4 regions of the Paenibacillus sp. FSL M7-0802 genome follow, and region 4 is predicted to be linked to each of the others. Evidence: a T-box and tRNA genes for the amino acid it is inferred to sense, from the RefSeq annotation. Region 4 holds a T-box; the other regions hold tRNA genes.

Evidence for each region. A T-box is a leader RNA that pairs with one kind of tRNA and senses whether it is charged. The one in region 4 lies ahead of argS (arginine--tRNA ligase), so its partner is inferred to be a tRNA-Arg.
Region 1: it encodes a tRNA-Arg, which carries the amino acid that the T-box ahead of argS (arginine--tRNA ligase) is inferred to sense. The anticodon was not compared.
Region 2: it encodes a tRNA-Arg, which carries the amino acid that the T-box ahead of argS (arginine--tRNA ligase) is inferred to sense. The anticodon was not compared.
Region 3: it encodes a tRNA-Arg, which carries the amino acid that the T-box ahead of argS (arginine--tRNA ligase) is inferred to sense. The anticodon was not compared.

The regions. Positions count from the first base shown of each region.
Region 1 covers NZ_JBBOSD010000001.1:2,353,541-2,361,019, reverse strand. Annotated here, with positions in the region: rRNA gene MHB54_RS11120 (23S ribosomal RNA) at 1-59, shown strand, start outside; rRNA gene rrf (5S ribosomal RNA) at 210-326, shown strand; tRNA gene MHB54_RS11110 (tRNA-Ile) at 363-439, shown strand; tRNA gene MHB54_RS11105 (tRNA-Ala) at 462-537, shown strand; tRNA gene MHB54_RS11100 (tRNA-Asn) at 542-617, shown strand; tRNA gene MHB54_RS11095 (tRNA-Met) at 652-725, shown strand; tRNA gene MHB54_RS11090 (tRNA-Ser) at 729-820, shown strand; tRNA gene MHB54_RS11085 (tRNA-Glu) at 853-924, shown strand; tRNA gene MHB54_RS11080 (tRNA-Val) at 931-1,006, shown strand; tRNA gene MHB54_RS11075 (tRNA-Met) at 1,037-1,110, shown strand; tRNA gene MHB54_RS11070 (tRNA-Asp) at 1,136-1,212, shown strand; tRNA gene MHB54_RS11065 (tRNA-Phe) at 1,279-1,351, shown strand; tRNA gene MHB54_RS11060 (tRNA-Thr) at 1,378-1,453, shown strand; tRNA gene MHB54_RS11055 (tRNA-Tyr) at 1,458-1,543, shown strand; tRNA gene MHB54_RS11050 (tRNA-His) at 1,563-1,635, shown strand; tRNA gene MHB54_RS11045 (tRNA-Gln) at 1,653-1,727, shown strand; tRNA gene MHB54_RS11040 (tRNA-Lys) at 1,732-1,807, shown strand; tRNA gene MHB54_RS11035 (tRNA-Leu) at 1,822-1,908, shown strand; tRNA gene MHB54_RS11030 (tRNA-Gly) at 1,915-1,989, shown strand; tRNA gene MHB54_RS11025 (tRNA-Cys) at 2,000-2,070, shown strand; tRNA gene MHB54_RS11020 (tRNA-Arg) at 2,097-2,173, shown strand; tRNA gene MHB54_RS11015 (tRNA-Pro) at 2,196-2,269, shown strand; tRNA gene MHB54_RS11010 (tRNA-Gly) at 2,279-2,349, shown strand; gene MHB54_RS11005 (PAS domain-containing sensor histidine kinase) at 2,550-3,653, opposite strand; gene MHB54_RS11000 (response regulator) at 3,646-4,299, opposite strand; gene MHB54_RS10995 (GAF domain-containing protein) at 4,443-4,892, opposite strand; gene MHB54_RS10990 (Crp/Fnr family transcriptional regulator) at 5,192-5,932, shown strand; rRNA gene MHB54_RS10985 (16S ribosomal RNA) at 6,515-7,479, shown strand, end outside.
Region 2 covers NZ_JBBOSD010000001.1:4,294,628-4,302,106, reverse strand. Annotated here, with positions in the region: gene queA (tRNA preQ1(34) S-adenosylmethionine ribosyltransferase-isomerase QueA) at 1-1, opposite strand, end outside; gene MHB54_RS19855 (SpoIID/LytB domain-containing protein) at 9-2,102, opposite strand; gene ruvB (Holliday junction branch migration DNA helicase RuvB) at 2,331-3,338, opposite strand; gene ruvA (Holliday junction branch migration protein RuvA) at 3,389-4,003, opposite strand; gene ruvC (crossover junction endodeoxyribonuclease RuvC) at 4,000-4,503, opposite strand; gene MHB54_RS19835 (BofC C-terminal domain-containing protein) at 4,734-5,438, opposite strand; tRNA gene MHB54_RS19830 (tRNA-Pro) at 5,553-5,626, opposite strand; tRNA gene MHB54_RS19825 (tRNA-Leu) at 5,634-5,713, opposite strand; tRNA gene MHB54_RS19820 (tRNA-Arg) at 5,726-5,802, opposite strand; tRNA gene MHB54_RS19815 (tRNA-Gly) at 5,808-5,882, opposite strand; tRNA gene MHB54_RS19810 (tRNA-Lys) at 5,918-5,993, opposite strand; tRNA gene MHB54_RS19805 (tRNA-Asp) at 6,022-6,098, opposite strand; tRNA gene MHB54_RS19800 (tRNA-Met) at 6,125-6,201, opposite strand; tRNA gene MHB54_RS19795 (tRNA-Val) at 6,231-6,306, opposite strand; tRNA gene MHB54_RS19790 (tRNA-Glu) at 6,317-6,388, opposite strand; tRNA gene MHB54_RS19785 (tRNA-Ser) at 6,406-6,497, opposite strand; tRNA gene MHB54_RS19780 (tRNA-Asn) at 6,501-6,576, opposite strand; rRNA gene rrf (5S ribosomal RNA) at 6,596-6,712, opposite strand; rRNA gene MHB54_RS19770 (23S ribosomal RNA) at 6,865-7,479, opposite strand, start outside.
Region 3 covers NZ_JBBOSD010000001.1:3,590,336-3,597,814, reverse strand. Annotated here, with positions in the region: gene MHB54_RS16675 (anti-sigma factor) at 1-408, opposite strand, end outside; gene sigW (RNA polymerase sigma factor SigW) at 559-1,125, opposite strand; gene ppc (phosphoenolpyruvate carboxylase) at 1,317-4,109, opposite strand; tRNA gene MHB54_RS16660 (tRNA-Gly) at 4,848-4,918, opposite strand; tRNA gene MHB54_RS16655 (tRNA-Pro) at 4,928-5,001, opposite strand; tRNA gene MHB54_RS16650 (tRNA-Arg) at 5,020-5,096, opposite strand; tRNA gene MHB54_RS16645 (tRNA-Gly) at 5,102-5,176, opposite strand; tRNA gene MHB54_RS16640 (tRNA-Leu) at 5,187-5,267, opposite strand; tRNA gene MHB54_RS16635 (tRNA-Lys) at 5,279-5,354, opposite strand; tRNA gene MHB54_RS16630 (tRNA-Gln) at 5,359-5,433, opposite strand; tRNA gene MHB54_RS16625 (tRNA-Val) at 5,489-5,564, opposite strand; tRNA gene MHB54_RS16620 (tRNA-Glu) at 5,576-5,647, opposite strand; tRNA gene MHB54_RS16615 (tRNA-Thr) at 5,659-5,731, opposite strand; tRNA gene MHB54_RS16610 (tRNA-Asn) at 5,735-5,810, opposite strand; rRNA gene rrf (5S ribosomal RNA) at 5,830-5,946, opposite strand; rRNA gene MHB54_RS16600 (23S ribosomal RNA) at 6,098-7,479, opposite strand, start outside.
Region 4 covers NZ_JBBOSD010000001.1:413,065-420,543, forward strand. Annotated here, with positions in the region: gene argS (arginine--tRNA ligase) at 1-1,270, opposite strand, end outside; T-box leader at 1,329-1,587, opposite strand; gene MHB54_RS02190 (four-helix bundle copper-binding protein) at 1,665-1,994, opposite strand; gene MHB54_RS02195 (MogA/MoaB family molybdenum cofactor biosynthesis protein) at 2,257-2,772, shown strand; gene MHB54_RS02200 (nicotinate phosphoribosyltransferase) at 2,839-4,302, opposite strand; gene MHB54_RS02205 (cysteine hydrolase family protein) at 4,423-4,989, opposite strand; gene MHB54_RS02210 (NUDIX domain-containing protein) at 5,057-5,845, opposite strand; gene MHB54_RS02215 (PaaI family thioesterase) at 5,911-6,333, opposite strand; gene MHB54_RS02220 (RicAFT regulatory complex protein RicA family protein) at 6,456-6,908, opposite strand; gene miaB (tRNA (N6-isopentenyl adenosine(37)-C2)-methylthiotransferase MiaB) at 6,990-7,479, opposite strand, start outside.

The DNA.
Region 1 (7,479 bases), 1.9 Mb from region 4:
GGTGGAAGTGCAGTAATGCATGGAGCTGACCAATACTAATCGGTCGAGGGCTTATCCTAAATAAAACGCAAATGAGTTTCGGATCCAGTTTTCAGGGTGTAACCTTGAAGGTATGTACAAGTGACATACGACAAGCGCATGGCTATTCATTCACACGATATGTGATGAAGCGAATAACCGTACGATAGAATTTACGATGTAAATTCATGTTTGGTGGCGATAGCGGAGGGGTTCCACACGTACCCATCCCGAACACGACCGTTAAGCCCTCCAGCGCCGATGGTACTTGGACCGCAGGGTCCTGGGAGAGTAGGACGTCGCCAAGCGATATCCTTTAAAGGATGATGAAGTTTTACATGTTAGGGCCTTTAGCTCAGCTGGTTAGAGCGCACCCCTGATAAGGGTGAGGTCGGTGGTTCGAGTCCACTAAGGCCCACCACTTCTAGAATAACAAAAAGATTGGGGCCATAGCTCAGCTGGGAGAGCGCCTGCCTTGCACGCAGGAGGTCAGCGGTTCGATCCCGCTTGGCTCCACCAATATTCCCTGATAGCTCAGTTGGTAGAGCACTCGACTGTTAATCGAGTTGTCACAGGTTCGAGTCCTGTTCGGGGAGCCATGTTTTGAATATTTCTGACTTTTATATATAAGGTGGCGGCGTAGCTCAGCTGGCTAGAGCGTACGGTTCATACCCGTGAGGTCGGGGGTTCGATCCCCTCTGCCGCTACTCGGAGAGATACCCAAGTGGCTATAAGGGGACCCTCTGCTAAGGGGTTAGACTGCGAAAGTGGTGCGAGGGTTCGAATCCCTCTCTCTCCGCCATAAATTTATTGGAATCAGAACTTATTTTGTAAGGCCCGTTGGTCAAGGGGTTAAGACACCTCCCTTTCACGGAGGTAACAGGGGTTCGAATCCCCTACGGGTCATAATATGGAGGCTTAGCTCAGCTGGGAGAGCATCTGCCTTACAAGCAGAGGGTCGGGGGTTCGAGCCCCTCAGCCTCCACCATAAGAAAATTTGATAAGTCCCTTTTAATGTCGCGGGGTGGAGCAGTTCGGTAGCTCGTCGGGCTCATAACCCGAAGGTCGTAGGTTCAAATCCTGCCCCCGCAATTAATTTCCTATTGGAAATGCCTCTGGAACTGTGGTGTAGAGGCCTAACATGCCTGCCTGTCACGCAGGAGATCGCGGGTTCGAATCCCGTCAGTTCCGCCATTTTAATCTCATATATAGTTGACATATATAGTGTGGATTATATGGTGTAGTAATAAAACAAAATATGGCTCGGTAGCTCAGTCGGTAGAGCAGAGGACTGAAAATCCTCGTGTCGGCGGTTCGATTCCGTCCCGAGCCACCTTTCAAGTGGGAAATGAGTAATGTGCCGGTGTAGCTCAACTGGTAGAGCAACTGACTTGTAATCAGTAGGTTGGGGGTTCAAGTCCTCTCGCCGGCACCATTTTGGAGGATTAGCGAAGTGGCCAAACGCATCAGACTGTAAATCTGCTCCCTTACGGGTTCGGTGGTTCGAATCCATCATCCTCCACCAGTCTTTTCATAATCATATGGCGGTCGTGGCGAAGTGGTTAACGCACCGGACTGTGACTCCGGCATTCGTGGGTTCAAGCCCCATCGGCCGCCCTTTATTCTTAATTTATTGGGGATTAGCCAAGCGGTAAGGCAACGGACTTTGACTCCGTCATGCATAGGTTCAAATCCTATATCCCCAGCCATTAAGAGCCATTAGCTCAGTTGGTAGAGCACCTGACTTTTAATCAGGGTGTCGAAGGTTCGAGTCCTTCATGGCTCACCATTTATAATTATTTTGCGGTCGTGGCGGAATTGGCAGACGCGCACGGTTCAGGTCCGTGTGGGCTAACCCCCGTGGAGGTTCGAGTCCTCTCGACCGCACCATATTTTGCGGACGTGGCTCAGCGGTAGAGCATCGCCTTGCCAAGGCGAGGGTCGCGGGTTCGATTCCCGTCGTCCGCTCCATTATCCATACGGCGCCATAGCCAAGTGGTAAGGCAAAGCTCTGCAAAAGCTTCATCCCCAGTTCAAATCTGGGTGGCGCCTTGACTGCTCATTATGGATTTAAATATGCGCCCTTAGCTCAGCTGGATAGAGCGTTTGACTACGAATCAAAAGGCCGGGAGTTCGAATCTCTCAGGGCGCGCCATTTCTTAAAAAAAGTATAATGTCGGGATGTAGCTCAGCTTGGTAGAGCACCTGGTTTGGGACCAGGGGGTCGCATGTTCAAATCGTGTCATCCCGATACTGATTTGCGGGTGTAGTTCAATGGTAGAACTCCAGCCTTCCAAGCTGGTAGCGTGGGTTCGATTCCCATCACCCGCTTTTTGCTATAGCGGATTCTTGTTGCCTCAGTGGTGACACCTTATAAATAAAGAGAGCCTGTCTGGGGACAGAGCTCTCTCTTTTTTTGTATTTATCTTCATGTACCCACAATGTATTGATTATTCATAATCTCGGTATCGGTGTATATCGTTCTGATCATACAACTGGTATACACCGATAACCGATCTAGTGGACAGTTTTTACACGGGAATGGTCAGCTGGATGGAGGTTCCCTCATCTGGAGCAGAGGTCATGCTCATAAATCCCCCTACCCCTCTAGCTCGTTCTTCCATACTGAACAATCCAACTCCCTCTCCTTGGGACTTTCCAGAGAATCCAATGCCCTCATCCCGAATGGTCACTTGTATCATTTCATCTTGATCCTCAACGTCGACATATGCCTCCGCTACATCTGCGTATTTGGCTACATTCGTTAATGCCTCCTGTACAATCCGATAAATTGCTATTTCCTTGCGAATATCAAGGCGTTTACGTAGAGTGCATTGAAAATGCACCTCAATCCCGTAATGAGAACAGAAGTTTTCAATATAGGTTCTTATAGCTGGGACGACACCCAAATCATCCAGAACTGAGGGACGAAGTTCCCACGCTAGACCACGAACATCTTTGATGATGTCGGTCACCTGCGAACGAAGACTCTCCAGAGCAGCACTAGGTTGTTCGGCAAGTTGGCTATCTAACTGAATAATAAGTGAAAACAAGCTTTGTCCTATCCCATCATGTAGCTCTCTTGAAAAGCGTTTACGTTCTTCTTCCTGTATTTGCATGACTTGCGTCATCATAGACTGGAGTTCTGCTTCTACTTTCTTCAGTTTAGTGACCTCATTGCGGATCGCTAAGTACTGATAGGGTTTACCTTCCTCGTCCATAAACGGAACGATCGTAGTATTCACCCAGTAGTAGCTGTTATCTTTAGCACGATTACGTATTTCTCCTTGCCATACCTCACCTGAACGGATTGTAGTCCACAGGTTTTTCATGAAGGCAGGGGTATGATAGCCTGAATTAATGAGACGATGATCCTGACCGATCAGCTCTTCACGACTGTATTGCGAAATCTCACAAAACTTGTCGTTCACGTACTGAATAATACCTCGATGATCGGTCAAAGCAACAATGGAAGACGTATCTAGAGCAAATTTTAGATTGGATAGTTGGTGGAGTGAGTTACGTAGTGCATGGAGAAAAGGGGACTCTGGTATATAAATTTCTAGATCATTCAGCAATGTATCGGTTGATTCACCAAAGGCATGCTGCAGTAAAGGATTAGAAGGTTCATTCATAATGGAGCAGCCCCTTTTTTAGTGCGAATTTGACTAGCTCAGGTCGTGTTTTCAAGTTAAGCTTCTCCATAAGGTTACTTTTATGGGACTCTACGGTTTTGACGCTAATCACTAGGTGCTCGGCAATTTCCTTGTTGGCATATCCTTTGGCTACCCACGATAGAATCTCCTTTTCCCGCTCAGATAGGGATTCATAGGGTCCGGCTATGCCTTCCTGTTTGATTTTGTCCAGATATTCACTCATCAGTCGTTTGGTTGCATTCGGGTACAAATAGGCACTACCCTCGGCTACAGACTGGATGGCAGCGAGCAACTCCTCGTGAGGTGCGCTTTTTAAAATATATCCGGATGCTCCAGCCTGAATGGCCCGGAACAGATATTCTTCATCATCATGCATTGTTAAAATAAGGACTTCTGTGTCGGGCAACTTTTTTTTTAATTCAGTGGTTGCCGTGAGACCATCTTTGCCAGGTGGCATGCTAAAATCCATGAGCACCACATTAGGTTGTAGCTCCACTGCCTTGTGGATTGCCTCATCCCCGTCTGCTGCATCTCCTACTACCTTGATACCGTTTTTGCCGTCCAATAGGGCCATGAGGCCAGAACGTACGACAACGTGATCATCCACTACTAGTATACGAATCAATTTGTCATCCCCTCGAACGGTAAAAAAACCGTGCGTTTTGTCATAATCATAGCAAATTTTAGGGATTTCAATCAACAAAGATAGTTAGGGACAGTCATATCAAGTATTTTATGAGTTTCATTATCTACAGAAACATTGTTGATCTATGGAGTAAGAGGGTAAGCACATAGTTGGCTAAGGCGTTGAGCGACTTGAGTGGCCTCGGCTACATCAGACTCTGTGAACATCCTCACATCACGATTACCAAGAAGCAGCACACCGTTGGGCAGATCCCCTGTGCTGGAAAAGGGAATAGCAACAGCAGAGTGAAGCTGCTCGGCCAGCATTAGTGCACATTCCTGACGCAAACGTATACTACCTGATAGCAAAGCACTTACAGTCACGGTACGTCCCAAGCGAACAGCCATCCCGGCAATACCATGGCCAATCTTAAAAGAAATAAGACGATAGCGATTGCTTCGGCTACCGGAGGCGTAATACCAATGCAACTTACCACCCGACTTGGACATAAATGCAAGGGCAGTGAGATCACCATAAATAGTATCTCTCAACTGATTCAGTTCTTTTCGCATTTCATCCGTTATTTGTAGCATAGAAGACACATCCTTTTTCATAACCAAACTATATCTCTAATTCATTGTAGTTCCGACAGTTACAAAAGTAGATCAGGGAACCCCCTGATCTATAGGCGCAGGAAACACTGACTTTTCATCTGGTCGGGTAAGGAGTAGGGAAAAGGCCGATAAATGGGGCATTAGCTTACCTCGGAAGTGATATTTATCACAGTAAATCAGGGAGTAGGAAGGTATAAAATCAGGTGTTCTCCCGATAACAACCCAGGCATTAAAACATTATGATATAGATATCAGGTAAACACGAGGAGGACGCTAACATGCAAGCCACTTGTATGGAACGGTTTGGGGACGAAGCGGAACGCACGGGAATTCAGATTTATTTGACAGAAGAACATTTGGATCTGCTAAAAGATATTATGTCCTGGAAGAAGGTAAAGGCAGGCGTTATGCTTTTCCGAGAGGGCGATGATGCAGAGCAGCTTTATTATATACATTCAGGTCATGTTAAACTTCGTAAATCGACAGAAGATGGTAAAGAACTGATTCTGACCATTCAGCATCAAGGTGACTTAATTGGGGAATTTAGCGGGATAGATGGAGAAGAGTATAGCTGCACTGCGGAAACAGCCGATGTGTGTGAGTTAGGCGTCGTGCTTGTTAAGGATCTGGAGTCGCTCTTGTCCAAAAATGGGGAAATGGCACTTCAGTTCATCCAGTGGATGGCGATGAAGCAACGCATTATGCAATCGCGCTTTCGGGACTTACTGTTGTATGGTAAAACTGGAGCGCTAGCGTCTACATTGATCCGTGCTAGCAATACATGTGGCGTGGCTGTGAAGGATGGCATTTTACTAAATATGAAGCTTAGTCACTCCGAATTAGGTGAGATGATTGGAGCGACACGAGAGAGTGTGAACCGGATGCTGAGCGCGCTGAAAGAGCAGGGAACCCTAGATACAAGGGATGGAAAGATTGTCATTCACGATCTCAAGGTATTACGTGGCATGTGCTGCTGTCCTTCGTACGGCCAATGTGCCCATGAAATTTGTCGCCTCTAATATTATGAATACCATTAGGCGGGGTCCAAGAGGCTTCGCCTTGTTGCATGTCTTCTAACAATCTAGCACATGGGGTAACGGGGTTAACGAACAAAATAGATTACAAAAAAACTAATTAACGTCGTATAGCGGTTAATTACCAATAATATATTTATATTAAATGGAACTGAACACATGACATTTTATGAACTAGCTGTTTTGAAATAACATTGGAGCTAATAATGGTTGACTAAACGGTGAAAGGGATTTTAAGTTTGAAAAAGGGATTATTTACAAGTTGCTTTCTTTTGCTGAAAATGATATATTATTTGAGCTGACAATAAAACAGCAGTTTCAAAAGCGAAAAACTTGGGTGAAACGATCTTCAAAAAAAGAAAAAATAACCCTTGTATTTTTGAAACGAACATGATATGATCTTATAGCTGCTGAAAAACGCAGCGAAAGAGAAATGTTTGATCTTTGAAAACTGAACAACGAGTGAGTAAAACGATTTTGTTCGCAAAATCAAACAAGAGATATTTTTATCTCGTCAGTTTCAAAATGAGCTTATCGCTCTTTCTATAAACCAACTTCGGTTGGTCTTTAATGGAGAGTTTGATCCTGGCTCAGGACGAACGCTGGCGGCGTGCCTAATACATGCAAGTCGAGCGGGGTTGATTAGAAGCTTGCTTCTAATCAACCTAGCGGCGGACGGGTGAGTAACACGTAGGCAACCTGCCCACAAGACAGGGATAACTACCGGAAACGGTAGCTAATACCCGATACATCCTTTTCCTGCATGGGAGAAGGAGGAAAGACGGAGCAATCTGTCACTTGTGGATGGGCCTGCGGCGCATTAGCTAGTTGGTGGGGTAAAGGCCTACCAAGGCGACGATGCGTAGCCGACCTGAGAGGGTGATCGGCCACACTGGGACTGAGACACGGCCCAGACTCCTACGGGAGGCAGCAGTAGGGAATCTTCCGCAATGGGCGAAAGCCTGACGGAGCAACGCCGCGTGAGTGATGAAGGTTTTCGGATCGTAAAGCTCTGTTGCCAGGGAAGAACGTCTTGTAGAGTAACTGCTACAAGAGTGACGGTACCTGAGAAGAAAGCCCCGGCTAACTACGTGCCAGCAGCCGCGGTAATACGTAGGGGGCAAGCGTTGTCCGGAATTATTGGGCGTAAAGCGCGCGCAGGCGGCTCTTTAAGTCTGGTGTTTAATCCCGAGGCTCAACTTCGGGTCGCACTGGAAACTGGGGAGCTTGAGTGCAGAAGAGGAGAGTGGAATTCCACGTGTAGCGGTGAAATGCGTAGATATGTGGAGGAACACCAGTGGCGAAGGCGACTCTCTGGGCTGTAACTGACGCTGAGGCGCGAAAGCGTGGGGAGCAAACAGGATTAGATACCCTGGTAGTCCACGCCGTAAACGATGAATGCTAGGTGTTAGGGGTTTCGATACCCTTGGTGCCGAAGTTAACACATTAAGCATTCCGCCTGGGGAGTACGGTCGCAAGACTGAAACTCAAAGGAATTGACGGGGACCCGCACAAGCAGTGGAGTATGTGGT
Region 2 (7,479 bases), 3.9 Mb from region 4:
TATATTGGTCAGTCCTTAACTATATCCACATTTTTGTAATAGTGTTGCAAAATTTTCTTGTAATCATACCCCTGCTCGGCCAAACCGTTGGCACCCCATTGGGATAAGCCCAAACCATGACCATTTCCTTTACCTGTAAAAATAAAGCTTTGTGTTTTGTCAATGACCCGTGCATGACGATCTTCATTCATGACGATCACCCCGTTACCACTTGAAGTACTACTGCCAGATGCGGACAGGATTTGAGTGCCTTGTGTACCACTTACATGAGAAGTAGCCCCATCAGCGCCTAATACAGTATAACTTCCGGTACTCGCAATATCAAACAGTGTGCTTGGGAGTCCGCCCATCGCTGAGCGAAACATATCCGGATATTTCACTTTCAAAGGGGATCCGTCCGCTTCAACCTCCAACACTCGCCCTGATGGACCACGTTTGGTGACATCAAGGTGATTAATAGAGGAAGGCACTGTGCCCGTGACTTTCCCTTGCAGGGATTTAGCAAGCTGAGCTGACGTAAAGGGCCCCCGCACCCATGCATAGTCTCCGGACTGAGGCACCTTTTCTAATACAATTATCTCTTCGCCCGGCTGCGCCTTGGCTATTGGTGTAACTGTCGATTGGATTTGGGGAATAGGACGCACATTTGTATTTTCCGCAGTGACGGTGATTTTGTCTAACCCCGCTTCTGTGACACCCTCCAGTTCCTTAGCATTATCCTCACGAATATAACCTGTCTTGCCACTGGAGAGAAGTACATGATACCATTCCTGTGCTCCTTTTTGTGCCGAAGTATCCCCCGAGCTGTCTACGCTGGCAAAGGCTTCGCCACCACTGTTCCACACTTCGGAAGCATCTGCTGTCACACCGCCCGCATTAGATGAAAATACAGCTTCGACCACTTTGCCGCCACTTTTAATGACTTCACCAGCTGTTGCATCTACAGCCTCATTGACATTGGCATGTTCCGAGCTCTTACCGTTGTAAGCCTGGCTTAACGTACCATCTACTACATTGCCGATCTGAAACCGATTGCCTTGGGCAAGCGCGTAGCTACGAGCCGCTACCGCTTGAGCCTTGAGCGCTTCATCTGGCCATGAGGAATAGACCTCTGCTCCTACCACGGAATACAAATACTGCTCCAAAGGAACTTCGTTCACAAGCGCCAGCTGGCCTGACGTCATGCCGATCTCCATCTCGCCGCGATATGTACGCTGGGATCTTTCGACCACTTGTATTCCATTATTACCGCCGTTAACAATTACCTTGCTATTATCAGAACCACTTAGAATGTAATGAGACATCACCTGCGAGCCAGTCGTGACTCCTGCTTCCTGTCTTATAATGAGGCCAGTTTGAGTAGCATTAACTTTAGACAGCGTGAGTCTTGGTTGCTTGCTCTCCAGCTCTGTTTTCAAAGCCGACAGCTTGCTGTCATTACTTTCTTCTCCAACCCATACAGCATACTGGCCTCTTGATTGAATCACAGTAAAAGCATCAAAGCCTGCCGCAGCAATTGTCGTTCGAACGAGATTAGCTTCCTGCTCGCTTCCGTAGCTTCCTGTGGACCAATGCTTGTTTCCCTTAACCTCGGGCTGCGCTCCGGTTGCGGAGGAAATCCGCTGTACAGCAGCCTGCGCAGACTGTTCACTAGCATATATTCCCGCGTACACTTGATACACAGAGCTACCATTTTTTGAACCGATAAAAACCGTAGGTTTATCATTAGTCTTTTGCAGGGCTTGGGCCGCTTTTATCGCCGCTGCTTCATTTCCTTCAAGTACCTTCACCCGATAGCTGTCTACACTAAAACGAACCGTACTGTCTGGCAGTCCCATCCAAGTTTGAAAACTGCCTCCACTGTTCTGTCCAACACTCAGACCTCCTGATGATTTCAAGGTTACAGCGGGAACTGTCGCTTTATATTTGCTACCTAGATCCGCAAAAATCACTACACGAATATCCTCTTGGGCGGCAGCAGCGTGAACGCCCGAAGACCAAGGTATGCACACTGTAGCTAATACCATAATCGCTGCTGCTCGTTTGGCCCGGCCCATCCATGCACCGAAAATACTTTTTCGGTTAAATGCTTCTCCACTCATTTCTGGCTCCCCCAATCTAGCTGTCTAGCACTTATATTGCGTAATTTATCGGGATCTCGACCCTTGTCTGTCCCTTTAAATACATCGGCGGAATAAACCAAAATATGAACCCGCTCGAATCTTACTTACATTCTCACTTCCCTCAATCATCCGTCAGCCGATATCGTATTCACCATACTTGCGTGTAACCATGCAATGATTTTTTTAAAAGTGCTTCATGTTTCCTAATCACCGTGGATCCGTTGGCATTGGAATTCCAAGGTGGCCATATGCCGCCGGAGTCACTGTTCGTCCCCGAGGTGTTCTTTGTAAAAGGCCAATTTGTAACAAATAGGGCTCGTACACATCCTCAATTGTCTGGCTCTCCTCCCCAATGGTCGCAGCAATTGTGTCCAATCCTACAGGCCCGCCCCTGAATGAATGAATCATGGCCTTAAGCATTTTATGATCAATTTCATCAAGTCCGAGTGGATCTATTTGAAGCCTCTTTAGCGCCTCTGCAGCTAACTCAGAATGAATAATACCGTCTCCAGCAACCTGGGCAAAATCACGCACCCTTTTTAACAGTCGGTTGGCAATACGCGGTGTCCCCCGTGAACGCAATGCGATTTCCTCTGCCGCATCCCCGACAATTTCAATCTCCATAATATCCGCGTTCCTGGACACGATGTAAGCCAGCTCGTCTGTCGTATAAAACTCTAATCGACTAATAACACCAAACCGATCACGCAATGGCGCAGAGAGCAGCCCAGCGCGCGTAGTGGCCCCTATAAGGGTAAAGGGTGGCAAATCCAGACGGACCGAGCGTGCACTCGGGCCTTTACCAATCATAATGTCCAGCGCAAAATCCTCCATTGCAGGATACATGACTTCTTCCACCGTACGATGAAGGCGATGAATCTCATCAATGAACAAAACATCACCCTCTTGAAGATTGGTCAGCAATGCTGCCAAATCTCCCGGTCTTTCAATTGCAGGACCTGAAGTTGTACGCAGATTAACCCCCAACTCATTGGCAATAATGTTAGCAAGAGTTGTTTTACCCAACCCCGGCGGTCCGTACAACAGTACATGGTCCAACGCTTCTTTACGCATTTTGGCCGCTTCAATATATACTTTCAGATTTTCCTTAACCTGATTTTGGCCGATATATTCATTTAGATAACGGGGGCGAAGGCTTAGCTCCGCCGTCTGGTCTTCCATCATCAAATTGGCGGAAATAATCCGGTCATCCATATTCCATCGCTCCTCTTTTCACCAGACATTTGTTAACGGACATCAGCGTCCTATCCGGCAAACAACAGTTGCAAAGCCCGCTTCATCAAAATATCAGCAGATTCATCAGGTTTCGCATCTTTCTTCATTCTGCTCCATACCTTATCCAACTCAGCATCAGTGTAACCCAGCGCCTTGAGCGCCTCACGGGCCTCGCCCCAATATGAACCTTCGCCTTCTTCTACGACAGGCTCAGCAAACAATCCGGTTGCCATCCCCAACGAGCCAATACCGTCGAGCTTATCTTTCAAATCCAGAATCATACGTTGTGCCGTTTTTTTACCGATCCCCGGTAACTTGGTGAGAAATGTGATATTCTCCTGATAAATCGCCGTTACCACATGAGCAGGCGTACCGCCTCCTAAAATACCAAGCGCAACACGCGGTCCAATACCAGATACATCAATCAGTTTACGGAACAGCTGCTGCTCCTCACGAGTCGCAAAACCGAACAGTAAAATAGCATCTTCCCTTACATGATGGTGAATGTAAATGACCACTGAACCTTCAGTTTTGGCGAACGCGTAAGGATTCGGACAAAATACCCGGTACCCTACACCCTGCACATCTAAAACGACATATTCATTTTCCAAATGGGCCACAGAACCACGCAAGAAATCTATCATTTTCGCAATACCTCATTTAATTTTGAATTTAGTCCATAAGAATGCGCATGACAAATAGCCACCGCCAAAGCATCCGCTACATCGTCCGGTTTGGGCACAACTTGAAGCTTTAGAAACATTCTAACCATTTCTTGTACCTGTTTCTTCTCAGCCTTACCATACCCTACAATAGCCTGCTTTACCTGCATCGGCGTGTATTCACCTATAGGCAAATTACGTTGTTTTGCAGCTAGTACCAGCACCCCACGTGCCTGACTTACAGACATAGCGGTTGTAACGTTGCGATTAAAAAAGAGCTTTTCCAGTGCTACCGCATCAGGCTTATATTTATCTATTAATTGCAACATGCCTTCATACACATGAAGCAGCCTTTCTTCTTCCGGTGTATGGGCCTCCGTCTGGATGCAGCCATACTGTACAGGAACCACCTTGCTGCCAATCTTGTCTACAAATCCGAAGCCCACAATGGCAATGCCCGGATCAATTCCTAAAAAACGCAAAAAAATCTCTCCCCTATCGCTCAAACATGGCTTAACTAAACAATAGCCAGACGTTATCCTTAATATAATCATGGCCAAATACCATATAAAGCGAACATATGTGTCGTTCTTTTCATTATAACAAAACTTTGTATCTAATAGAGGAAAAAATTTAAACGTGAGTAAAAACATAAAAAGAGACGCTTCAAGCCTCACCTCATGGGCAATGCCTAACGTCTCCGTAGTTGTAATCAATAGTGCTGCTTTAATACCCTTTGTGTTCGCTCCACGGCAAAGTCACTAAAAGTGGAGATTACACTGTTATACTCATTTATATCCTGTACACGGATCCCCTGCTGAAGTTGTTTATACACCCCTTCTGGCAAGGCCGTCTCCATGGAACCCACATCCAATTGAAAAAAAGTGCGGATAACTTTTTCTCTTTTAGGTAGCCCTTCATACAATGTAAGCTGGCCGTCAGTGCTCAAACCCATGTATCCACGCTCTTTGCATGACTCTGACAAGTCTTCCACCCTGCGCTCCAGCCACACCTCTCCTTTGGTATTAAGTCGCCCCTTCCAATCGGGATGTTGCTTCAGTAAGGTCTCTAGCTGCTGTGAACTTAGTGTTCCCAAGGAAAGTGTTTCCGTACCACACACGTAGGTGGTTAATAGACGGGTCTTCCTGCTTATACCGGAAGCACGAATACTTTGCAATAGTTGCGTCTGTGAGGAGTGATCTTCAGTTGGACTCAGATGTGAAGCCTCCTCCACGCTCTCCTCTGCCATGACGGTAGTAGCGAGTGGCTGTGACAACATAGCCTGCAAATAATTCGAAAACAGAATACCCAACCCTGCCAGCAAACAAGCCGCACCAAAAATGCTACAAGCCCACACTGTTCTTCTCCACTGTTTCCAGCGCCGTTTCATCTGTTTTTTCCAACTTAATCGCTTCACAGTAATCCCTTCCGTCCCACTTTTTGTGTTAGTGTGACCTGACGATTACTGATTTATACAAAAAGATATGAATATAACAAAAAAGCCGCTGCTTCCAGCGACTTTCCTTTTGAATCGGGATGACACGATTTGAACATGCGACCCCCTGGTCCCAAACCAGGTGCTCTACCAAGCTGAGCTACATCCCGAAATAGATGCCGGTGAGAGGACTCGAACCTCCACGGTTTCCCTCACGATTTTGAGTCGCGCGCGTCTGCCAATTCCGCCACACCGGCTTATGAAGTTAATGGCGCGCCCTGAGAGATTCGAACTCCCGGCCTTTTGATTCGTAGTCAAACGCTCTATCCAGCTGAGCTAAGGGCGCAAATATGGAGCGGACGACGGGAATCGAACCCGCGACCCTCGCCTTGGCAAGGCGATGCTCTACCGCTGAGCCACGTCCGCAATATCATTATATCCATGACATATAAGTTCATGAATGGTGAGCCATGAAGGACTCGAACCTTCGACACCCTGATTAAAAGTCAGGTGCTCTACCAACTGAGCTAATGGCTCCCAACAGGGTAATATAACTTTGTAAAAATGGCGGAACTGACGGGATTCGAACCCGCGATCTCCTGCGTGACAGGCAGGCATGTTAGGCCTCTACACCACAGTTCCATAGCAGTTTACATTCAAAAGTTAATTGGTTGCGGGGGCAGGATTTGAACCTGCGACCTTCGGGTTATGAGCCCGACGAGCTACCGAACTGCTCCACCCCGCGATAATATTAGGGACTTCTATTTAAATAAATGGTGGAGGCTGAGGGGCTCGAACCCCCGACCCTCTGCTTGTAAGGCAGATGCTCTCCCAGCTGAGCTAAGCCTCCATACTACTTATGACCCGTAGGGGATTCGAACCCCTGTTACCTCCGTGAAAGGGAGGTGTCTTAACCCCTTGACCAACGGGCCATACAATAAAATAATTATGGCGGAGAGAGAGGGATTCGAACCCTCGAGACGCTTTTGGCGCCTACACGATTTCCAATCGTGCTCCTTCGGCCAACTCGGACACCTCTCCATATGGCTCCCCGAACAGGACTCGAACCTGTGACAACTCGATTAACAGTCGAGTGCTCTACCAACTGAGCTATCAGGGAATATTAATCATAAAGCTCTGCTTGGCGACGTCCTACTCTCCCAGGACCCTGCGGTCCAAGTACCATCGGCGCTGGAGGGCTTAACGGTCGTGTTCGGGATGGGTACGTGTGGAACCCCTCCGCTATCGCCACCAAACATGAATTTACATCGTAAATTCTATCGTACGGTTATTCGCTTCATCACATATCGTGTGAATGAATAGCCATGCGTTTATTGTATGTCACTTGTACATACCTTCAAGGTTACACCCTGAAAACTGGATCCGAAACTCATTTGCGTTTTATTCTTAGGATAAGCCCTCGACCGATTAGTATTGGTCAGCTCCATGCATTACTGCACTTCCACCCCCAACCTATCTACCTCGTCGTCTTCAAGGGGTCTTACTAATTGGGAAATCTCATCTTGAGGGGGGCTTCACGCTTAGATGCTTTCAGCGCTTATCCCTTCCGTACATAGCTACCCAGCGGTGCTCCTGGCGGAACAACTGGTACACCAGCGGTACGTCCATCCCGGTCCTCTCGTACTAAGGACAGCTCCTCTCAAATTTCCTACGCCCACGACAGATAGGGACCGAACTGTCTCACGACGTTCTGAACCCAGCTCGCGTACCGCTTTAATGGGCGAACAGCCCAACCCTTGGGACCTACTTCAGCCCCAGGATGCGATGAGCCGACATCGAGGTGCCAAACCTCCCCGTCGATGTGGACTCTTGGGGGAGATAAGCCTGTTATCCCCAGGGTAGCTTTTATCCGTTGAGCGATGGCCCTTCCATGCGGTACCACCGGATCACTAAGCCCGACTTTCGTCCCTGCTCGACTTGTAGGTCTCGCAGTCAAGCTCCCTTCTGCCTTTGCACTCTTCGAATGATTTCCAACCATTCTGAGGGAACCTTGGGGCGCCTC
Region 3 (7,479 bases), 3.2 Mb from region 4:
AATCACAGTATCACCCTGAATAACGACTTGATCCAGTTGGCTTCCTTTGACTACCAATTGATGGTCCGTGCTAGAAAAGCTAGCCATGCTTGAGCATATAACAATAAGGAAGAAGGCAGCGGCTGTTACAGCGGGATGCCTTTTCACCCACGTCAGCATAGGCACCGCAGTCTGTCTTTTATGCGGTGGCAAAGCATTCATAATGCGAAATGTCAGCTCATCCGATACACACGGCACTTGATGATAGCGTGTACCGTAAAGCATCGCATCCGTCCGCTCCAGCTCTTTAAAACGCATGCGGCATTCCGGGCAGTCTAACAAGTGCTGTTCCAACTCATGTTTGTCCTGCTCAGACAGGTCGCCATCTAGATAGTCATGCATAAAAGAGACGGCTTGTTTGCAATCCATATGAGCCAATCCTTTCTAATATTCTTCCGTGTTTCTCAACATAACATGCTCCGGCTTAGAAACTTTGCTCATCTTACATACGTTACAACGAGCATTATGTTTCATAAAAACATCTACGCAGACTCTTTTCCTAGAATCTATGCGCATGATCTATAGCTTGTGCTCCAGTTTTTTGCGCAGAAAATCCCGGCCCCTGTGTACTCTTGTCTTAATCGTGGTGACTGGGAGATTGAGCACATCGCTGATTTCCTGTAAGGAAAGCTCCTGCAAGTACCGTAAAACCATAATCGTCCTATATTTATCCGGAAGGCTGTCAATGGCGTCATGAATTAAAGCCTGCGTTTCGGACAGAAGCGTACTCCCCTCAGGGGTAAGCTCTTCACTGGCGAGCATGGCGTACCCATCGACACCTTCCTGATCATTCATTTCAGCATCAAGTGAGTATGTAGGTTTTCTCCTTCGCAGACGATCAATGCACAGATTTGTAGCAATTCGATAAATCCAGGTTGAGAACTTCTGTCCATGATCGTATTTTTCCAAATTACGATACACACGCAAAAAAGTTTCCTGCACCAGATCCTCCGCCTCATGGCGATTACCTAGCATCCGGTAGGAAAGATGAAAAATCCGATCTTTATATAACTCGACTAACTCCGCAAAAGCTCGCTGATCACCTTTCTGTACCAGCCTCACCAAGCGGCTTTCCATATTATCCACTCTATACTCCCCCAGACTTGCTGATGGGTTACTTACTACATGTTTATGATTATTCATCGTAGTTTAATTTTATCCGGAAATCAACTGTAGTATTGTTACTAACTGCAAGCACACCTGCCATCAATATACAAACAGCACAATCGGGCACCCCATGAGTACCCGATTGCCTGTATTCGTACAACCACACTATATCAGCCCGTATTTCTTAAGCCTGCGGCAATTCCGTTAATCGTCAACAATACCTCACGCAGCATTTCAGTGTCATCACCGTTCTGATCCCGCAGCTCCCGTAGCTCACTTAGCAATTGAACCTGCAAGTAACTTAACGGATCAACATAAGGATTACGCAACCGGATAGATTCCTGAATAACCGGCACGTCGTCCAAAATCTCGGATTGTCCGGTTATTTTCAAAATCAACTCAGATGTCAGCTTGAACTCCGCTGAAATCTGTCCGAAAATGCGCTGCCGGGCCTCTTCGTTATCCGACATCCCAGCGTACTCTTCTGCAATCAGTAAATCCGCTTTAGCGATTGCCATTTGCAGTGTATCAATAAGTGACCGGAAGAAAGCAGAGTCCCTAAACATCGTTTGCAGCACTTTAAGGTTATCCTCATTGTTTTGATAGAAGCTTTGCAAACCTGTTCCAGCCGCATACCACGCAGGTAATAAGTAACGGCTTTGTGTCCATGCAAAAACCCATGGAATGGCGCGCAAGTCCTCAAAACGTTCGCTGTTCTTACGCTTGGACGGACGAGATCCAATATTCAGCTCGCCCACCTCAGGCAACGGTGTAGATTCTTTGAAGAAGTTGAAGAAATCTGGATCTCGGAAAATCAAATCCTGATACTTATCCAGTGATACTTGGGAAATGCGGGCGATAATCTCCTCCCAGCTCTCCTCAAACACTTCCTTCTTCCCGGAACGATGATATGCCACAGCCGTAATCAGCGCCGATGTTGCCTGCTCCAAGCTCCGGTACGCGATGCCTCTAAGCGAGTATCGGGATGATAGTACTTCGCCTTGCTCCGTAATCTTGATTCCGCCTCCAATCGTATGAGGAGGCTGAGCCAAAATACTGCGATTAAGTGGCATTCCACCACGACCCAGCGCACCTCCACGACCGTGGAAAAACTTCACTTTTACGCCAAACTCATTAACTACTTCCGTAATGCTATTCATAGCGACCCGAAGTTCCCAGTTCGCTGTAACCACACCGCCATCTTTATTACTGTCCGAGTATCCCAGCATAATCTCCTGAAGCTGGTCCATCGCAGCCACAGATTGTCGATATACAGGCAAGTTCATCAATCTTCTCATAATATCAGGTGCAGCATGCAGATCATCTATCGTTTCGAACAAAGGGACGGATTGCAGCGTACAGATAACAGTACCATCCTTCTCGATGCGGAACAGGCCTACCTCTTTGGATAAGACCATAACCTCCAGTAAGTCACTGGCTCCCTGAGTCATACTGATCAAGTAGCTTGTAATGGACTGCTTGCCGAATTCCTCCTGAGCCAAATAAATCGTACGATATACGTCAAGACATTCCTGTGTACTATCGCTATATTTTAAATACGGTGAAGTAATCGGACGAGGTTCATTCAGCAGCTTTTCCAGCAGATTTATTTTTTCTTCTTCTGACAGCTTACTGTAATCCGACACAATATTCATTTTAGAAAGAATTTCAGTCATCGCATTTTCATGTTCTTGACTATGCTGACGCACATCCAGCGTAGCTGTATGGAATCCAAACAACTCTACCTGGCGAATCATCTTTTGAATATATGTGTTTGCTACATAATCGGCAAAATGATGACGCAGGCTGTTATCAATAACATTTAGGTCTGCAATGAGCTCTTCCGCAGAATTATAACGCTCATTGGTGCCCTGTTTGCTTTCATCCAGGATGTTGTTCACTTTAGCAATCATATATGCCAGTTTAATGCGATATGGCTCTTTTTCGTTATGCCATACTTCCATCTTTTTAAGTGTAATGTGTGTACGGTCTTCTTCAATAGAAGCCAGCAGATCATCGGAAACTCGCACAATGCTGGTGCTGAAACTCAAGTAACCCATGAGTTCCTTTAACGTGTGCTGATATTCTCTCAAAGCCAACTTGCGCTGCATACGTAACGTTTCCCAAGTCACATGAGCTGTCACAGACGGATTGCCGTCTCGGTCTCCACCGATCCAGGAACCAAATCTCAGATAAGTGGGTATGTGCCATTTTTGTTCGGGATAATATTTGTCCAAACATCGTTCCAATTCTTGGTACACATCTGGGAGTACATGAAACAAGGTCTCGTGAAAATAATACATTCCATTTCTCACTTCATCTAATACAGTTGGCTTGCGATCACGCAGCTCATCTGTCTGCCACAGCGTAATTACTTCGTTTAGCAGATTCTCCCGTACCTGTTCCCGCTCACGCAAGGTAAGCATCGGATTATCCAGCAGCATGACGTCCTCGGAAATGCGCTTGTGGATATCCAGAATTACTCGTCGTGTCGCTTCTGTAGGATGTGCGGTCATGACTAGCTCCAAAGAGAGCTCTTTCAGCAAGTTGCTAACGTCCTCAGCGGAGAAGCCCCCTTGTTTAAGCTCCTGAACGGAACTTTCAATGGAACCGGGCTGAACATCTTCACCAGCGGAATGCTCATAATCCCGCTTACGACGAATACGATGGTTTTGCTCAGCGATATTCACCAACTGAAAATAAATCGCAAACGCGCGAATAACCTGGTGACGAATATCCGTATCCAGTCCGCTGACCATTTGTTTGAAATTCTCATACAACTCCGGCTGATACCCGGCACGTAACGATTTACTTGTCTCACGTATTTTCTCCACGATATCCAAAAGTTCGTTGCCACCCTGATGAACCAAAACCTCACCAAGAATATTCCCTAGAAAACGAACGTCCCGCCGTAGCAGATTGTTGGATTGGTTTTTGTTAGCGGTTAACGTAAGCTCAGTCATGCTTTTCCCCCCATCTGATCTGTTCCACACCATATACAGTTGTAGCAAAGGTACGTATACACACGAAATTTGACACTTTCTTAACATCATACAATAAAAACGCATGAAAAGCTGCAAAATTTACAGTAAAAAATCATCTTTTTGAATTACTTCTTTCGAGAAAATATTGGATTGTTATGAATAAATATGAAATTAATAAATAGAAATGAATGTATACACTAGTGATGCGTGAAACATTATGCACAGTCTCTTATAAAGAGTGTGTTTTTAAAGGTACAAATTCATGCGACATAGTGTGTATATGTTTATTATTTGTTGACAAAGTCAACTCCATTAGCCTTCTATCCACAAAGATATACACAAATTAGCCATTTTCTCAGTGTTTCTAGGGTATTTCCTCTTTAACACTTCGCTTTTTACCCACATAAATAAAGGGAAATGTGCACAACCCAAGAGCAACTGTTGAGTTATCACCATGAATTCGTACCATAATAGCTATAGGATTCCTATATTTAAAGGATTTGATCACGAAATTAGCCTTACTGCAGGAGAAAGGGGAACGTTAGAGGGGAAATTCGGGATCTAGGTGTCAAAAGTAACAAGAGCCTATGTACAATATGCACAAGTCATCCCCAACTGTGCATGACAGGAGACATAATTGCACTAGCTTATATACATAGAAGTAAATGTAATGTGGACAAAATAAAAAGAAGCCTTTCGGCTTCTAGGTAATCGGTAAGCGGGTGATGGGAATCGAACCCACGCTATCAGCTTGGAAGGCTGAAGTTCTACCATTGAACTACACCCGCAAAATAGTATCGGGATGACACGATTTGAACATGCGACCCCCTGGTCCCAAACCAGGTGCTCTACCAAGCTGAGCTACATCCCGATATAATTTTTTAAAATATGGCGCGCCCTGAGAGATTCGAACTCCCGGCCTTTTGATTCGTAGTCAAACGCTCTATCCAGCTGAGCTAAGGGCGCAAATATGGAGCGGACGACGGGAATCGAACCCGCGACCCTCGCCTTGGCAAGGCGATGCTCTACCGCTGAGCCACGTCCGCAAAAACAAGATGCGCGTGGAGGGACTTGAACCCCCACGTCAAAGACGCTAGATCCTAAGTCTAGTGCGTCTGCCAATTCCGCCACACGCGCATGTAATACAATGGTGAGCCATGAAGGACTCGAACCTTCGACACCCTGATTAAAAGTCAGGTGCTCTACCAACTGAGCTAATGGCTCTTAATGGCTGGGGATATAGGATTTGAACCTATGCATGACGGAGTCAAAGTCCGTTGCCTTACCGCTTGGCTAATCCCCAATATGCATATGATTCACAATTCCCCAAGATTTCATCCAGGTAAGAGGATGAAAAATGGTGGAGGCTGAGGGGCTCGAACCCCCGACCCTCTGCTTGTAAGGCAGATGCTCTCCCAGCTGAGCTAAGCCTCCATAATATCCTATGACCCGTAGGGGATTCGAACCCCTGTTACCTCCGTGAAAGGGAGGTGTCTTAACCCCTTGACCAACGGGCCATCCTATAACAAGCTCTCAACCGGGTTCGAACCGGTGACCTCATCCTTACCATGGATGCACTCTACCTGCTGAGCTATGAGAGCAAATGGCTCCCCGAACAGGACTCGAACCTGTGACAACTCGATTAACAGTCGAGTGCTCTACCAACTGAGCTATCAGGGAATATTAATCATAAAGCTCTGCTTGGCGACGTCCTACTCTCCCAGGACCCTGCGGTCCAAGTACCATCGGCGCTGGAGGGCTTAACGGTCGTGTTCGGGATGGGTACGTGTGGAACCCCTCCGCTATCGCCACCAAACATGAATTTGCTGTGCAAATTCTACCGTACGGTTATTCGGTTCATCACTTATCGTGTGAATGAATAGCCATGCGCTTATCATATGTCACTTGTACATACCTTCAAGGTTACACCCTGAAAACTGGATCCGAAACTTATTTGCGTTTTATTTTAGGATAAGCCCTCGACCGATTAGTATTGGTCAGCTCCATGCATTACTGCACTTCCACCCCCAACCTATCTACCTCGTCGTCTTCAAGGGGTCTTACTAATTGGGAAATCTCATCTTGAGGGGGGCTTCACGCTTAGATGCTTTCAGCGCTTATCCCTTCCGTACATAGCTACCCAGCGGTGCTCCTGGCGGAACAACTGGTACACCAGCGGTACGTCCATCCCGGTCCTCTCGTACTAAGGACAGCTCCTCTCAAATTTCCTACGCCCACGACAGATAGGGACCGAACTGTCTCACGACGTTCTGAACCCAGCTCGCGTACCGCTTTAATGGGCGAACAGCCCAACCCTTGGGACCTACTTCAGCCCCAGGATGCGATGAGCCGACATCGAGGTGCCAAACCTCCCCGTCGATGTGGACTCTTGGGGGAGATAAGCCTGTTATCCCCAGGGTAGCTTTTATCCGTTGAGCGATGGCCCTTCCATGCGGTACCACCGGATCACTAAGCCCGACTTTCGTCCCTGCTCGACTTGTAGGTCTCGCAGTCAAGCTCCCTTCTGCCTTTGCACTCTTCGAATGATTTCCAACCATTCTGAGGGAACCTTGGGGCGCCTCCGTTACTCTTTAGGAGGCGACCGCCCCAGTCAAACTGCCCACCTGACACTGTCCTCGCACCGGATCACGGTACCAAGTTAGAACCTAGATACGATCAGGGTGGTATCCCAAGGATGCCTCCCTTCAAGCTGGCGCTCAAAGTTCTACGGCTCCCACCTATCCTGTACAGATCGTACCCAAATTCAATATCAAGCTGCAGTAAAGCTCCATGGGGTCTTTCCGTCTTGTCGCGGGTAACCTGCATCTTCACAGGTATTAAAATTTCACCGGATCTCTCGTTGAGACAGCGCCCAAGTCGTTACGCCATTCGTGCGGGTCAGAATTTACCTGACAAGGAATTTCGCTACCTTAGGACCGTTATAGTTACGGCCGCCGTTTACTGGGGCTTCGGTTCATAGCTTCGCCCGAAGGCTTACCACTCCCCTTAACCTTCCAGCACCGGGCAGGCGTCAGCCCGTATACTTCGCCTTGCGGCTTCGCACAGACCTGTGTTTTTGCTAAACAGTCGCTTGGGCCTTTTCACTGCGGCCCCCTCGGGCTATTCACCCTACCGAGGCACCCCTTCTCCCGAAGTTACGGGGTCATTTTGCCGAGTTCCTTAACGAGAGTTCTTCCGCGCGCCTTAGAATTCTCTTCTCGCCTACCTGTGTCGGTTTGCGGTACGGGCACCTTCTCCTGGCTAGAGGCTTTTCTTGGCAGTCTGAGATCATGACCTTCGCTACTACAATTTTCGCTCCCCATCACAGCCCAGCCTTACGATGTGCGGA
Region 4 (7,479 bases):
GCCGGTTGTTTTTTAAATCACCAAAAATAATCGCCCCGATACCAACGTCCTCAGCTACTGCCTGTTGTTCCTGCAAATCGGGGTTCTTCTGAGTAATGATGGCTTGAGCACGCGCTATAGCTTCATCCAGCACCTCCTCCAGTTTGACAACTTTTCCGCGTCTTGTGGACATTTTCTTACCCGCAAACCGCATTAATCCAAACGGCACATGCTCACATTGCTCCGCCCAAGCCTCCCCTGCATGCTTCAGCACCGCAAACACCTGCTGAAAATGCAACTTCTGTTCTCCACCAACGACGTACAGCAACCGATCAGCCTTCATCACTTCATGACGATAAATCGCTGTTGCCAGATCACGTGTCGGATAAATGGTGGTCCCATCCTTTTTTAGAATAAGACACGGAGGCAGTTCCTCGTCTTCCAGACGAACCACGAGCGCACCATCACTTTCCTCCAGCAATCCTTTTGCTCTTAATTGAGCAACAACTGCCTGCATCTTATCATTGTAAAAACTTTCTCCCAGCACATGGTCAAATGTAATGTTTAGACGCTGGTACATACGATCAAATTCACCCAGACTAACTTCAACAAAAAACTCCCATAGTTGTTGAGCCTCAGCATCCCCATGCTCCAAACGTCGGAACCACTCGCGGCCTTCATCCTCCAAAGTCGGATCATGCTCGGCCTCCTGATGAAAACGAACATATAGCTTCAGCGATTCACCAATCGGATCATGTTGTAGCTGCTCCTCATTTCCCCATCTTTTATAGGCCGCAATTTGCTTGCCAAACTGTGTTCCCCAATCCCCAAGATGATTCACACTAACTGGAACATATCCGGTTTCACCAAGAATACGATACAAGGCAGCACCGATAACAGTAGAGCGAAGATGACCGATACCAAACGGTTTGGCAATATTGGGCGAGGACATATCAATAACTACCCGCTGTCCGTGCCCGATATTGGGCCTGAGGAAATCGGCCTTGCTCAATTCAGCAAGCATAAGTGGAATATGAACAGATCGATCCAATGTTATATTTACATAGGCACCCGATGCTGAAGCAGTTAAACCTTCTTCATGATTCACTAGCTCCGCCAATTCCAGTGCAATGTGCTGTGGAGACTTTCGAAACTTTTTGGCCAGCACAAAACAGGGAAACGCCACATCTCCCCATTCAGGCTGCGGAGGCACCTCAAATAAAGATAAAATTTCTTTCTCCTCCAAGCCCGTATGGGCCAATATCGCTTGAGCAGCAATCCTCATCAACATGATCTCTCTCCTCTTTTTATAGAATCTAACAAAAAAAGCCCCCGCCTCTTGAAATAATTCAAGAGACGAGAACTTTAATATCCCCGCGGTACCACTCTTCGTAAATCGGTTGTGTAGTTACAGCTAACTTACACAAATCGCGATTTCACTCCAATGACTAATAACGGTGTCTGCCGGGCTGATCTACTAGAAGTTCTGCTCGTTGGGTCAACCGTCTCCCGGGTGCGCTTCACATCGGACCTCATACCGGCTTACACCTCTTCCGGCTCGCTGTAATGATACGGCTCCGCTGCTACTCTCCCGTTCCATGACGTTAATTCCAATCATTATACAAACCTATTCAGTAGAAAGCAACCTATTATTTCCTCTTCAGGCACTAGTTCCATATATGTAATTACACTGCCACCAACTGGCGGCACGCCTGAACGCAACGACGGCAGGCTTCTGCACAATGCTTGCAGTGATCATGGGAATGCTTGCTGCATTCAGCAGCACATACCTCACAGGCCTTGGCGCACAGCTCACAGATTTGCTCGGCAAAATCCGTTCCACGCTGCAGCATTTGAGCAGCAAATCCGCATATTTCTGCACATTCCCTACTCACTCGAATACATTCACGCAGCATAGCTAAATCATATTCCTTCAAACTCGCTACGTAACATACATTGCAAGCGTTCATACATTCCAGGCAAGCATCCACGCATTGTTGGTATGAATGATTCATATTACATTACCTCCCAGTTGTTGACCCTGCTGTACTATTACCCGCTGACCCTTGAGATTAATCATTTGATGTGCGCGCTTTCAATAAAATAAAAACAAAGTAATCCCGACTTATGTAAGGAAGTGTACTATATTCCAGTGTGCAAGTGCAAGGATATTAATCACATGGATTTTTAGCCCCTGTTTCTGACTTGCATACACTCAGTCATTGCTCTATTGTAAAAAGTGTATGTCTAACCACCGATCAAGGAGTGAGCATTTCAATGAATATGTCTTCTGTAGAGGAGCATCGACAGGAATCCCCGCAACAGGTTAATTGCATGGTCGTGACTGTCTCGGACACCCGCACCGTGGAAACAGATACTGGGGGACGACTGCTCATGGATCTACTAGAAACCAATGGATATAAGGTTGTTCGATATGTCATCGTCAAAGATGACTACGAAGGTATTCAGCAGTTAGTATCCGAAGCAGCGGCACAGGATGAAATCGAGGCTGTACTTTTGACAGGCGGTACCGGTATTTCTCCACGTGATACTACATATGAAGCCGTCTCCTCTCTACTGGATAAGGAACTACCTGGCTTTGGAGAAATCTTCCGTTATTTAAGCTTTGCTGAGGACATTGGTTCAGCAGCTATCTTAAGCCGGGCTGTAGCTGGCACTGTGGGCCAGACAGCTGTATTTTCTATGCCTGGCTCACGTGGAGCCGTTCGTTTGGCAATGGAACGCATTATTGTCCCTGAGCTACGACATGTGATGAGAGAAATTTATAAATAAGCTCCTATTTCCTACATGCCGCGACACAAAAAGGCACCCCATACATTCATGAGGTGCCTCTTCCAACTATTCTTTTTCTTCAACTTCGGGCTGCATATAGCTATCGATCAGCTTTTGCTTCAGCTCCCATACCTTCTCGCTCAGATTTACACGATAAATTTCAGGGTTCAGCTTCCGCAAATATTCTGGCCAAAACAGTTTCAACTGTGAAGTATGGTAGGCACGAATTTCATCCAGCTCAGGAAGCTCATATACCTTCTGTCCATTTATAAAAATAGGCTCAAGCATTGGTACGGCTTCATAATTTTCTACATACTTCTTCATATACGGATGCAAAGGGTTAAACAGCTTCAGGCGCTTACCATTACGCGGACGCTCTTCATCCGGGAAAGAAATATAATCGGCCACAGCTCTCCCTTTTTTCTTATCCACAATGCGATATACATCCTTCTTGCCTGGTGTGGATACTTTTTCTGGGTTACCCGAGATCTTAATCGTCGGCAACATTTCGCCATCCACTTCACGCTCAACCAGCTTGTACACCCCGCCAAGCGAAGGTTGATCTGAAGCCGTAATAAGCTGTGTTCCTACACCCCATACATCAATACGTGCCCCTTGGGCTTTCAGGTTAAAAATCGTATTTTCGTCCAAATCATTGGAAGCTACGATTTGTACGTAATCTAAGCCTTCAGCATCGAGCATTTCCCGCGCCTGAATGGATAGATAAGCCAAGTCACCGCTATCCAGACGGATTGCATTCATACGCTTGCCCTGACTCTCCAGCATTTTTGCTGTCCGAATCGCATGAGGAACACCACTTTCCAGCGTGTCAAAGGTGTCTACCAACAGTGTAACCTGGTCTGGTAAAACCTTCGCATACACGTCAAACGCCTCCTGCTCCGTCATAAAGGTCTGCACCCATGAATGGGCATGTGTTCCCTTCGTCGGGATTCCAAAGTGCTCGCCTGCCAGCATATTAGAAGTCGCGTCAAAACCTGCCACATAAGCTGCTCGTGCTCCCCAAATCGCCGCATCTGCTTCCTGCGCACGCCGTGTTCCAAATTCGAGCAGTGTATCGTCACTTGCCACCTGCTTGATGCGCGATGCCTTTGTCGCAATGAGTGTCTGATAGTTCATAAAATTCAGCAATGCCGTCTCGACAAGCTGCGTTTCCATAATCGTTCCTTCAACACGCACCAGAGGCTCATTTGGAAAAACAAGTGCCCCTTCTTTCATTGAATGGACTGTTCCACCAAACTTAAACTGGCGCAGCGCCTCCATGAACATGGGATCATACTTCTCTTCCTGCTCAGAAAGGTAGCGAATGTCCTCTTCTGTAAACCGCAAATTTGCAATATAATTCACAATGCGTTCCAGACCAGCGAACACGGCGTATCCATTACCAAAAGGGAGTTTACGGAAATACGCCTCGAACACAGCTTTACGCTGATGACTTCCGTTCACCCAATGGGCGTACATCATATTAATCTGATATTTATCTGTATGTAATGCGAGGCTCGTTGACTGCATCGTAATCATCCTCTCTGACTGTCCCCAGGTTTGTGGCAGCGTACCGCCTCATCTGCCCAGATTCAGCAATATCCGGCTCCATTTTGTTATCGGACATTGGTGCACAATCGTTAAGTTATTTTACTTCTTCTGACGTAAAACCGTATCCTCAGCCGACCGTACCGCGGCTCCAAGACTTCCCTCAAAATGACCCAAAGCCCAATCATGTCCAGCTTGATTAAAGCTCGCCACAGCGTCCTTGTATACAGTAATAGCAAAACCTTTGTTATAAGCATCTACAGCCGTATGCAGCACACATATATCTGTACACACACCAATTAGATGAACTTCCAGAACACCACGTTCACGCAGCCTGAGCTCCAGATCTGTGCCCGCAAAAGCACTGTACCGTGTTTTATCCAACCAGTAGATAAGATCACTTTGTTGCTCATAAAGGCTACGAAGCTTGCCATACAAATGTCGTCCGTTGGTTCCACGTATATTATGTGGAGGAAACAGCTTGCTCTCCGGATGATAAAGGTCGTTCTCCTCATGCAAATCCACAGCCATGACAACAAAGTCCCCTTGATCCACATATGCCTGCGTAATTGCTGCGATCCGTTCATCCAACTCAATCGCAGGTTGTCCTACAGGCAAACTACCGTCCACAAAATCTTTCGTGTAATCAATAACAATTAGTGCCTGCATCGTACGGTCAGCTCCTTATCCTCAAAGTGATATTGTACGTTCTATGCGTAACCTATTACATTAGGCGTTACGTGTAGATAGATAAACGCGGTACTCTGTCACTAAAACGGTACAACTGTGCCGGTCTTTGTGAATACTGGTTGGAACTGAGCGGTTTGCCATTCTCATCACGCACCTCTTCCAGTATTCCCTGCCTGCTACGAGTCGATGTTATTTTGCGAATAAAGTTTGGCTCTTCGAAATCCGGTACGACACTCTGAATCACCTGATATAATTCACCCAGTGTAAAATGTAGCGGTAAAAACTGCTTGGCTATCGTCGTCTGAAGCATCTGCAACTGAATTTTGCGATAAGCATCTACAATGATATCCCGGTGATCGAATGCCAGCTCCAATTCCTCCAACGCTTCGCGGATCGTGAATAGCCCAACCTCGGAAGCATCATCGGCCGCCTGACGCTGTTCCAACATCCATTCTTCTACCAGCGCAAAAAACGCATGCGATATGATCCACCCGCGCGGATCACGTCCCGGTCCACTATATACACCCAAATACTCCAGATGCCCGCCGTCCACACCCGTTTCCTCTAACAGCTCCCGCTTGGCAGCTCCATACATGGATTCATCTTCCTGACAAAACCCTCCAGGCAACGCCCAGCGTCCTGCAAAAGGCCAACTGCGGCGCTTGATGAGCATCACTTTCAGCTCACGAATCGGCAATGTCTTTGTTACCGTCTTACGCTCCCGCTTCGTTAAGGTAAACATAACGATATCCGCCGGAGCTCCATCCGGGGTACGGTATTTCTTAATGTTGTACGACGCCTTTTGCGCCTCTTCGTTTATACGATTGCTATCCATTGGCATCACCATATTATATCGTTTTGATAAATTCATTATGACATACTAAATTTTTTTGTCAAGTGTCAGGCCTTGCCTGAATCACTTGCTTGTGTACGTAATACTCGGAAGGTTGCTGTAGATGTAGAACCGAGTGTGCCTTCACTATCTCTTACTTCCGCCTCAGTGGTTATCGTGCGACCTCCTTGATGAAGAATTCGCGCCCTAACCTCCAGTCGTCCTTGCCTCATGGGTGACAAGAAATGAACATTCAGGTTCGTCGTTACACATGGATCCATATTTCGTGAAGCCATACTGACCATCCCCATCGCCTGATCCATCAATGAAGTAAGTACACCCCCATGGACAATACCCATCACATTGGTATGCTCTTGTTTGGCCTCCAAAGCGATCTGTACCTCGTTTGCATCAGCTGCAATCAGTTCACACCCTAAATACTCCCAAAAAGTATTATTCTCTCCCTCTAGCATCTTACCCAACTTATCCATTCCCTTGCTTCCATCCCTTCTATGTTGTCCCATTTCTCTTGAAGTCCTATAACCATATACGTTGGCAAAATGCTTTCGAAAAAAAGGCGTGGAAGCTACGCCTCCACACCATAGATTTCATTCTAATCACTGCAATTCGACGAGGAAGTGCTTTTTCCCTCTTCTACGTTTACCTTCTCAGCAACGGTATCACGGATCGCCATAATCACCATTTGCAGTAGCTCATTAATTTCCACCTGACTCTGCTGAAACTCCGTTACAATTGGAATACCGTCAAGCTCTTCCTGTAGCTCCTGAAGTTCGGCCTCTATTTTGGCAATCATTTTTTGATTCTTCAAGGATTCAAATGCTACAATTTCCTTTTGCTTCTTTTTCATCGTTGCAATCAGTTGCTGGATGCGCCCATGATCCTGAATCTTTTCTTCTGCTTTTCGGAATACCTGTACTTCCTCACTGCTACCCAAAATACCTGCCAATTCTTTGGCTTTTGCCAATATCATTTCGCGATTGACCAAATGATCATGCTGGCGCGCCGCCGATTGAAGTTCTGTTTGTTGCAACCGCTCCTCTGTCATTGTCCATCGCTCCTTTTCTCACTTAGACGGCTTGCACACAGCCCTTTACTCAGACCGCATGCAACCCGCTAGAATATTCTTTTATCCGTTAACTGCTACAGCCGTTTCAACCAGATCACCTTTGATGTAAAAGGTCATAGGTTCCGTAATTTTCACTTGAACAAAGGAACCAATCAGGTCCTTAGAACCCTCAAAATGTACAAGCTTATTGGAACGGGTCCGACCGGCAAGCACTTTGCTGTCATTTTTGCTCTCGCCTTCCACCAGCACTTCAACCACTTCGCCACGCAATCGACTATTAAAGCGAAGGCTGTTTTGGTTCACAGCAATGTTCAGACGCCGGAGACGCTCTTTTTTAACCGACATAGGCACATTATCTTCCATCGAAGCAGCTGGCGTACCTTCACGTGGTGAATAAATAAATGTGTAGGCAAAGTCATAGCCGACCTCGCGCACCAGGGATAGAGTATCTTCAAACTGCTCGTCTGTTTCGCCCGGGAAACCTACGATGATATCTGTTGTCAGAGAAACATGCGGAACAGCTGTTTTAATCTTCGCAGCCAGTTCCAGA